Regions from separate parts of the Polaromonas sp. P4_F9 genome, predicted to be linked through region 2. Evidence: predicted binding sites of a transcription regulator. Region 2 holds the regulator's gene; the other holds the start of a gene.

Region 1 (4,209 bases), on a different contig from region 2:
GGCCGGTGGCGACAAACACGACGGGCGACAGATCCTTCATGCCGTCATAAGCCACCTTGGGATTGATCAGTTTGTTGATGAGGATTTCGGAGCCTGAGCCCAGGAAGATGGTATAGCCGTCGGGCGTTGCACGCACGGCACGCTGGGTGCCGAGCATGCCGCCCGCACCGGCCACGTTTTCGATCACGACTGGCTTGCCGAGCTTTTCGCTCAGCAAGGGCGCGATAGTGCGCGCCACATTGTCCGAACTGCCGCCCGGCGCGAAGGGCACCAGCAGCGTGATGCTGCGCTCCGGCCAGGCCGCCTGCGCGGAGAAGGTGGGCGCGAGGCAGAACGCGAAGGCACTGGCCGCCAGCGCGGCCAGGCGGCCGAAGGTGGCGGAGGAAGGAAAAGACAGAGTTTTCATGGCGACAACAAAAAGTAAATGTCAAAAACGATGAATCCCTTGCGCATCGACCGTTGCGGCTCTCGGGCCGCTCACGGCAAACACACAGTGCCTGGCGATGCAGGCCGGCCCTCCGCGGCTCCCCGAGCCAGCGACTGCCTGTGGCCAGCGGATGTGGCCTTCAGAAGCCTGGTGGCGTGGATTTAACCACCCTTACCGTCTTCTAATATTATGGAATACCATAGTACTTAAGCACGATCCATGCCTTGACGGCCGTCCTGGCTACCGCGTCGGCGCCCAGCGCCAGGGCCTTGGCCCCAGAATCTGCGAATTCCGTCTCAGTGGTCGTAGGCCTTTTCGCCGTGCGAGGCGATATCCAAGCCTTCGCGCTCTTCGTCTTCCGTGACGCGCAAGCCGATGGTCATATCGACCAGCTTGAAGGCGATGAACGACACCACGCCCGACCAGACGATCGACACACCCACGCCCCACAATTGGCTGATGAGCTGGGTCGTCATGTCGAAGTCGGCGACCTTGTTGGCCACGTAGTCGTAGACGCCGGTACCGCCCAGCTTGGGCGACACGAATACGCCGGTGAGCAAGGCGCCCAGAATGCCGCCCACGCCGTGCACGCCGAACACATCCAGGCTGTCATCCGCGCCCAGCATGCGCTTGAGCCCCGTAACGCCCCAGAAACAGGCCAAACCAGCCAGCAAGCCGATCACCAGGCCGCCCATGGCGCCAACATAGCCGCAGGCGGGCGTAATGGCCACCAGGCCGGCAATCGCACCAGATGCCGCACCCAGCATGGAGGGTTTGCCCTTGCGGATCCATTCCGCAAAGACCCACGATACGGTGGCCGCGCAGGTGGCCAGGAACGTGTTGACGAATGCCAGGGTCGCCGTGCCGCTCGCCTCCAGATTGGAGCCGACGTTAAAGCCGAACCAGCCCACCCACAGCAGTGAGGCGCCGATCATTGTCATCGTCAGGCTGTGCGGTGTCATGGGTTCCTTGTTGAAACCGACGCGCTTGCCAATCAGGAAAGCTCCCACGATGCCAGCCATTGCCGCGTTGATGTGCACAACCGTGCCGCCCGCGAAGTCGATGGCACCTTTCTGGAACAGGAAGCCTGCTGTGGCGCCGACTTTGTCGGCCACTTCGGCGCTGGTGTAAGCGTCAGGGCCGGCCCAGTACCACACCATGTGGGCAATAGGCAGGTAGCTGAAGGTGAACCACAACACCATGAAGGCGAGCACTGCCGAGAACTTCACGCGCTCGGCCAGCGATCCGATGATGAGGGTGGGCGTAATGGCCGCAAACGTCATCTGGAAGGCGATGTAGATGAATTCCGGAATCACCACGCCCTTGCTGAACGTGGCGATCACGCTGTCGGGCGTGACACCCTTGAGAAACGCACGGTCGAAGCCCCCAAAAAAGGCGTTGCCTTCGGTAAAAGCCAGGCTGTAACCATACAGGCACCACAACACGCCCAGCAGAGCGAAGGTCACCATGACCTGCATCATTATCGAAAGCATGTTCTTCGTGCGCACCATGCCGCCATAAAACAGGGGCAGGCCGGGCACGGCCATCATGATGACCAGCAAGGTTGCAACAATCATCCAACTGGTATCGCCCTTGTTGGGCAGTGGCGCAGCGTCGGCCGCGTAGGCGACCGAGCTGAGAACGAAGGCGCTGCATATGGCGAGCGCCGCAGGAAGTCTTTTCATGGCAAAAGTCCTTTAAGGGTTGAAAAAGTGCGCAGGACCTTCAGCAACGTCCATGCCAATTTTTCCTGACAGGAACTTTTCGATCATCTCATTCAACTTGCGCATGTTTGTAGCTATGCTGCCGTGGACAGGGTGCGACGCGGCAAGCCGCGTAACGTCAACGCTCGCTTTGGCGCCATGGTCTGCCATTACTTGTTCGACCCCGACTTCTGCAACGTCGCCCCGGGCTGGAAAAAAGGCGTGGTCGAGGAGAACGTGCAGGACAGCCGTCGGCGCATCTGGACCGAAGCCGCCATGCGGCGCTTCGGCTCGTTCATTGAGCTCAATGTTCAACGACCGCCAGATGACCCGACGCACTACCGTTCAGAAGCCCTGAACGCCCGGGTACCAGCTCGTGCCAGCCATGGGAATCTGCGTCATGGCAGAGGCCTCCAGGGTCAGCGCGCACAGGTCTTCGGGCTCCAGATTGTGCAGGTGGGACTTGCCGCAGGCCCGCGCAATGATCTGGGCTTCCATCGTCAGCACCGACAGGTAGTTGGCCAGGCGGCGCCCCGCCTGCACCGGGTCCAGGCGCGAAGCCAGGCCCGGGTCCTGCGTGGTGATACCGGCCGGGTCCTTGCCCTCATGCCAGTCGTCGTAGGCGCCGGCCACGGTGCCCAGCCGGGCGTACTCGTCCTGCCAGCGCGGGTCGTTGTCGCCCAGGGCCACCAGCGCGGCGGTGCCGATGGCTACCGCGTCGGCGCCCAGCGCCAGGGCCTTGGCCACGTCGGCGCCGTTGCGGATGCCGCCCGAGACGATGAGCTGCACCTTGCGGTGCATGCCCAGGTCCTGCAGCGCCTTCACCGCCGGCCGGATGGCCGCCAGGATGGGAATGCCGACGTGTTCGATGAAGACCTCCTGCGTCGCGGCCGTGCCGCCCTGCATGCCGTCGAGCACCACGACGTCGGCGCCGGCCTTCACCGCCAGGGCCACGTCGTAGTAGGGGCGCGTCGCGCCGACCTTCACGTAGATGGGTTTTTCCCAGTCGGTGATCTCGCGCAGTTCGAGGATCTTGATCTCCAGGTCGTCCGGGCCGGTCCAGTCCGGATGGCGGCAGGCCGAGCGCTGGTCGATGCCCTCGGGCAGGCAGCGCATCTTGGCCACGCGCGGGCTGATCTTCTGGCCCAGCAGCATGCCGCCGCCGCCCGGCTTGGCGCCCTGCCCGATCACGACCTCGATGGCGTCGGCCTTGCGCAGGTCGTCAGGGTTCATGCCGTAGCGCGACGGCAGGTACTGGTAGACCAGCGTCTTGGACTGACCGCGCTCTTCCTGCGTCATGCCGCCGTCGCCGGTGGTGGTACTGGTGCCGACCAGGCTGGCGCCGCGGCCCAGGGCTTCCTTGGCCTGCGCCGACAGCGCGCCGAAGCTCATGCCGGCGATGGTGACCGGCGTCTTGAGGTGGATGGGCTTCTTGGCAAAGCGCGTGCCCAGGACCACGTCGGTGCCGCACTTCTCGCGGTAGCCTTCGAGCGGGTAGCGGCTGATCGAGGCGCCGAGGAACAGCAGGTCGTCGAAGTGCGGCAGCTTGCGTTTAGTGCCGCCACCGCGGATATCGTAGATGCCGGTGGCCGCAGCGCGGCGGATCTCGGCCAGCGTGGCCGGATCGAAGGTCGCCGAAAAGCGCGGTGGGGTCTGTGCGGCGACGGGCGCGGCCAGCGTCTGGGCGGAAATGGGTGCGTTCATGTCAGTAGGCTCCTGCGTTGTCGACATGGAAGTTGTAGAGGGTGCGGGCAGACCCGAAAAGCCTGAAGGCGCCGGTGTCCACGTCGGTATGGCCGGCCTTGGCCAGCAGGTCGGCCAGGATGCTGCGCTCGGCCTCGCCCATGGTTTTTTGCTCGCAGTCGGAGCCCAAGCTCTTGACCTTCCCGCGCACGAAGATGCGGGCTTCATAGAGCGAGTCGCCCAGCGCTTCGCCGGCGTCGCCGAGCACCACCAGGTTGCCGGCTTGCGCCATAAAGGCCGAGAAGCTGCCTACCGAGCCGCCCACCACCACATCCGCGCCCTTGAGCGAGATGGCGCAGCGCAGGCCGGCATCACCGTCGATGACCAGCAGCCCGC
Region 2 (4,209 bases):
TCACCGGCAATGTGGTGATCACCAAGGGCACCACCATTGTCCGGGGCGAACGGGTGGATGTCAGCCAGGATCCCCAGGGCTACCAGCAGGCCCTGGCCGTGGCGGCGCCGGGCAAGCTGGCCTTTTACCGGAAAAAGCGCGATGGCGTGGACGAGTACATCGAAGGGGAAGGCGAGCGGATCGAATACGACAGCCGTGCCGACACCGTCAAATTCATCAAGCAGGCCGTGGTGCGGCGCTACAACGGCGCGACCCTGGTCGATGAAACGACCGGCTCCCTGATTGTTTATGACAACAACACCGATGTGTTCACTGTGGATGGGGGCGCGCAAAACCGCACGGCCACCAATCCCACGGGGCGGATTCGCGCCATGCTGTCGCCGCGCGGCGCCGCATCGGCACCGCAGCCGCCGGCCGGACCCGCGCTCCGTTTGCGTCCCGGCACCACGCTGGGGCCATGACGGAAAGCCGAAAAATGGACAGAACGGACAATCAACCCGCGGATGCGGTGACTGACACATCGTCGGTCAATACCCCGGCAGCCAATACTCCGGCGGCCAGCACCGCACCGCCGAGCCGTCTGGTGGCCCAGGGGCTGCAGAAATCCTATGGCAGCCGCAAGGTGGTGCAGGATGTCTCGCTGTCCGTGCAAAAAGGCGAGGTGGTGGGCCTGCTGGGCCCCAATGGCGCGGGAAAAACCACGTCGTTTTACATGATCGTGGGGTTGGTGCGTGCCGATGCGGGCGAGATCTCCATCGACGGCCAGTCGGTCGAGCACATGCCGATTCACCTGCGCGCGCGCCTCGGGCTGAGCTACCTGCCGCAGGAAGCGTCGATTTTTCGCAAGCTCACCGTGGAAGAGAATGTGCGCGCCGTGCTGGAGTTGCAGCTGGACGCCAGCGGCAAGCCGCTGGGCCGCGCAGACCTTGAAAAGCGGCTCGAAGCGCTGCTGCAGGATTTGCGGGTCGATCATTTGCGCGACTCGCCGGCGCCGGCGCTGTCGGGCGGTGAGCGCCGCCGCGTCGAGATTGCGCGCGCCCTGGCGACGCAGCCGCGGTTCATCCTGCTCGACGAGCCTTTTGCCGGTATTGATCCGATCGCCGTGATCGAAATCCAGCGCATCATCGGTTTCCTGAAGTCGCGCGGCATTGGCGTGCTGATCACCGACCACAATGTCCGCGAAACGCTGGGCATTTGCGACCATGCCTACATCATCAGTGACGGCCATGTGCTGGCGACCGGCACCCCTTCCGAGATTGTGAACAATGCCGATGTACGCCGCGTTTACCTCGGTGAACACTTCAGAATGTGATGGCTCCCCCCCGTTGTCGCTCACTGCGTGTAGCTCCCTCCCCCCTGCAGGGGGCGGCGCCTGCGCCCCGGCAAAGCCGGTTGCACGGCCCCCGCTTGGTTAATACATCCCAATTCGTTTTGTCGTGCGCTTAGGGATGCCATGAAACAAGGCCTTTCCCTCAGGGTCTCGCAGCATCTGGCGCTCACGCCGCAACTGCAGCAGTCGATCCGCCTGTTGCAGCTGTCCACCCTTGAGCTGAGCCAGGAAGTCGAGCAGATGCTCGATGAAAATCCGTTCCTGGAAGTGTCGGAAGAAGCCGCGCCGCGCGAGGAGTTTGGCCTGGAGAATGCCGATACGCCGGTCAGCCAGGACAGCCGGGAGTTTGAGTTTGCTGGTGATTCAGTAGCAGGAAGCCCTGATGAACCAAGGGTTGCAAGCCAAAACGATGTAGATACAGGGCCCGAGATCAGCTCCGAGGCCAAGCTGGAAGAAAGCTGGGAGGGCGACGGCACGGTGGAGTCGGCGCCGGACGACAGCGAATGGGGCGGCGACGCGCCTGCCCGCAAGAACAATGTGGATGACAGCGAGGCCGAGGCTTCCGACCTGGCCCGCAGCCATGAGTCGCTGCAGGACCATTTGCACCGTCAGTCGCTCGGCCTGCGCCTGTCGGAGGAAGACCAGGCGGCGCTGCATTTCCTGATCGAGTCGCTCAATGACGACGGCTACCTCGAAGACAGTCTCGCGTCACTGGCCGCCGGCCTGGCGGGCGACGACCTTGAGCAGGCGGAAGAGCTGGAGCAGCACTTTGCCATGGCCCTGAAGCTGCTGCAGCACATGGAGCCCGCCGGCGTCGGTGCCCGCAACCTGGCCGAGTGTCTCGGCCTGCAACTGCTCGACTGCAAGGACTGCGACGAGACCCGCGCAGCGATCGCCATGTGCAAGCAGCCCATGGAGCTGCTGGCCAAGCGGGATATGAAGCGCCTGTCCTACCTGTGCGGATTTCCGGAGAGCGTGATCCGGGGCGCCATCGCCGTGATCGGCCGGCTGGACCCCAAGCCCGGGCGGCGGTTTGTCAACGTCGAGCGCAACCTCATCGTGCCCGACGTGATCGTCGTCAAGTCGGGCCGCGGCTTCAAGGTCTCCCTCAACAGCGAGGTCATGCCCCGCCTGCGCGTGCACGACATCTATGCCAATGCGCTGAAGCAGCACAAGGGCCAGAATGGGCAGGCCCTGCAGCAGCGCTTGCAGGAGGCACGCTGGTTCATCAAGAACATCCAGCAGCGCTTTGACACCATCCTGCGCGTGAGCAGTGCGATTGTGGAGCGACAAAAGAATTTCTTCACACACGGCGAGCTGGCCATGCGTCCGCTGGTGCTGCGCGAAATTGCCGACGAACTGGGCCTGCACGAGTCCACCATCTCGCGCGTCACCACGGCCAAGTACATGAGCACGCCGTTCGGCACCTTCGAGCTCAAGTACTTTTTCGGCTCCGCGCTGGGCACCGAGACCGGCGGCAACGCCTCCAGCACGGCGGTGCGCGCCCTCATCAAGCAGTTTGTCTCGTCCGAGAGCCTGAAAAAGCCGCTCAGCGACAACCAGATTTCCGAAATGCTCAAGGAGCAGGGCATTGAATGCGCGCGCCGCACCGTGGCCAAGTACCGCGAGGCTTTGCGCATCGCGCCTGCCAACCTGCGCAAATCGCTTTGAAAGAGCCCCTTGAGGCCCTACTTATGAACCAACTTCAACTCTTTTTACCCTGCGCCGCCGGCGTCGAGGCCTTGCTGGCCAGCGAGGTCAAACGCATCACCGGCATCGAGGGCAAGGCCTGGCGCGCCGGTGTGCAGTTGCAGGGCTCCTGGCGCGATGCCCTGCAGCTCAACCTGCACAGCCGCCTGGCCCAGCGTGTGCTGATCGAGCTGCAGCACAACCAGTACCGCAGCGAGCAGGACCTCTACAACGCGGCAGCCAGCGTCGCATGGGAGATCTGGTTCACGCCCAAGCAGACCTTCAAGGTCGAGATCACCGCGCAGCACAGCCCGCTGACCAGCCTGAACTTTGCAGCGCTCAAGGTCAAGGACGCCATTGCCGACCGCTTCCGTGCCAAGTACGAGGTGCGCCCCGATGTGGACACGCGCTGGCCCGACGTGCGCGTGTATGTGCACCTGACGACCGACACGGCGACCATCTACATCGACACCTCGGGCGAGCCGCTCTTCAAGCGCGGCTGGCGCGAAGACAAGGGAGACGCTCCCCTGAAGGAAACACTGGCCGCCGCCATGATTGCCGCCAGCGGCTGGGACCAGCAGTGCAAAGAGGGTGTGCCACTGTACGACCCGTGCTGCGGCTCCGGCACCATCGTGATTGAGGCGGCGCAGATTGCCTGCAATATCGCGCCCGGCATCAACCGCCGCTTTGCCTTTCAGAAGTATTTGCCCTTCCAGGCCCATGTGTGGGAGGGGCTGCTCGACCAGGCCGAGGCCGCCATCACGGAGCCGACGGCACCGGTGTTTGGCAGCGATGTGTCGTTCCGCATGGTGGATTTTGCCGAGCGCAATGCCGAGCGCGCGGGCGTGGCCAACGCCGTGCAGCTGCGCGGCGGTGATGCGCTGCAGCGCATGCCGCCCGCGCCGTCCGGCGTGATGCTGGTGAACCCCCCCTATGGCGAGCGCATTGACGTGGCCGGCGTGGCCGGCATCACCGGCGTGCAGGGACGCGACCAGCGGCGCCAGCAGGGCCATGGCGTCAGCGGCTCCTGGGACGGCACCCAGGCCATCGACGAGTTTGGCCAGCCGCTGCCGCGTGATGCATCCGAAGCCGGCCAGGCCGACGCTCCGCGCGACCGCTCGGCCAACCCGGGGCGCGAGCAGGCACAGACGGAAACCGGCGAAGAAGCCTCCGACTTCTTTCCCCGGCTG

The links. Region 2 encodes sigma-54, which starts transcription at its own class of promoters, with help from an activator protein. Its sites were predicted from a motif close to TGGCANGNAANCTGCTTT; they were not measured.
Region 1: a site for sigma-54 is predicted at 2,153-2,170, ahead of AC1DUB_RS07830 (ammonium transporter). Genes of this name have one in related genera too.

What each region holds. Positions count from the first base shown of each region.
Region 1 covers NZ_JBFUJT010000006.1:172,975-177,183, forward strand. The annotation lists gene AC1DUB_RS07825 (Bug family tripartite tricarboxylate transporter substrate binding protein) at 1-406, opposite strand, end outside; gene AC1DUB_RS07830 (ammonium transporter) at 724-2,112, opposite strand; partial or broken gene AC1DUB_RS07835 (IS21 family transposase) at 2,233-2,439, shown strand; gene AC1DUB_RS07840 (FMN-binding glutamate synthase family protein) at 2,476-3,834, opposite strand; gene AC1DUB_RS07845 (protein glxC) at 3,836-4,209, opposite strand, start outside.
Region 2 covers NZ_JBFUJT010000016.1:34,632-38,840, reverse strand. The annotation lists gene lptA (lipopolysaccharide transport periplasmic protein LptA) at 1-461, shown strand, start outside; gene lptB (LPS export ABC transporter ATP-binding protein) at 476-1,312, shown strand; gene AC1DUB_RS15320 (RNA polymerase factor sigma-54) at 1,454-3,001, shown strand; gene AC1DUB_RS15315 (THUMP domain-containing class I SAM-dependent RNA methyltransferase) at 3,025-4,209, shown strand, end outside.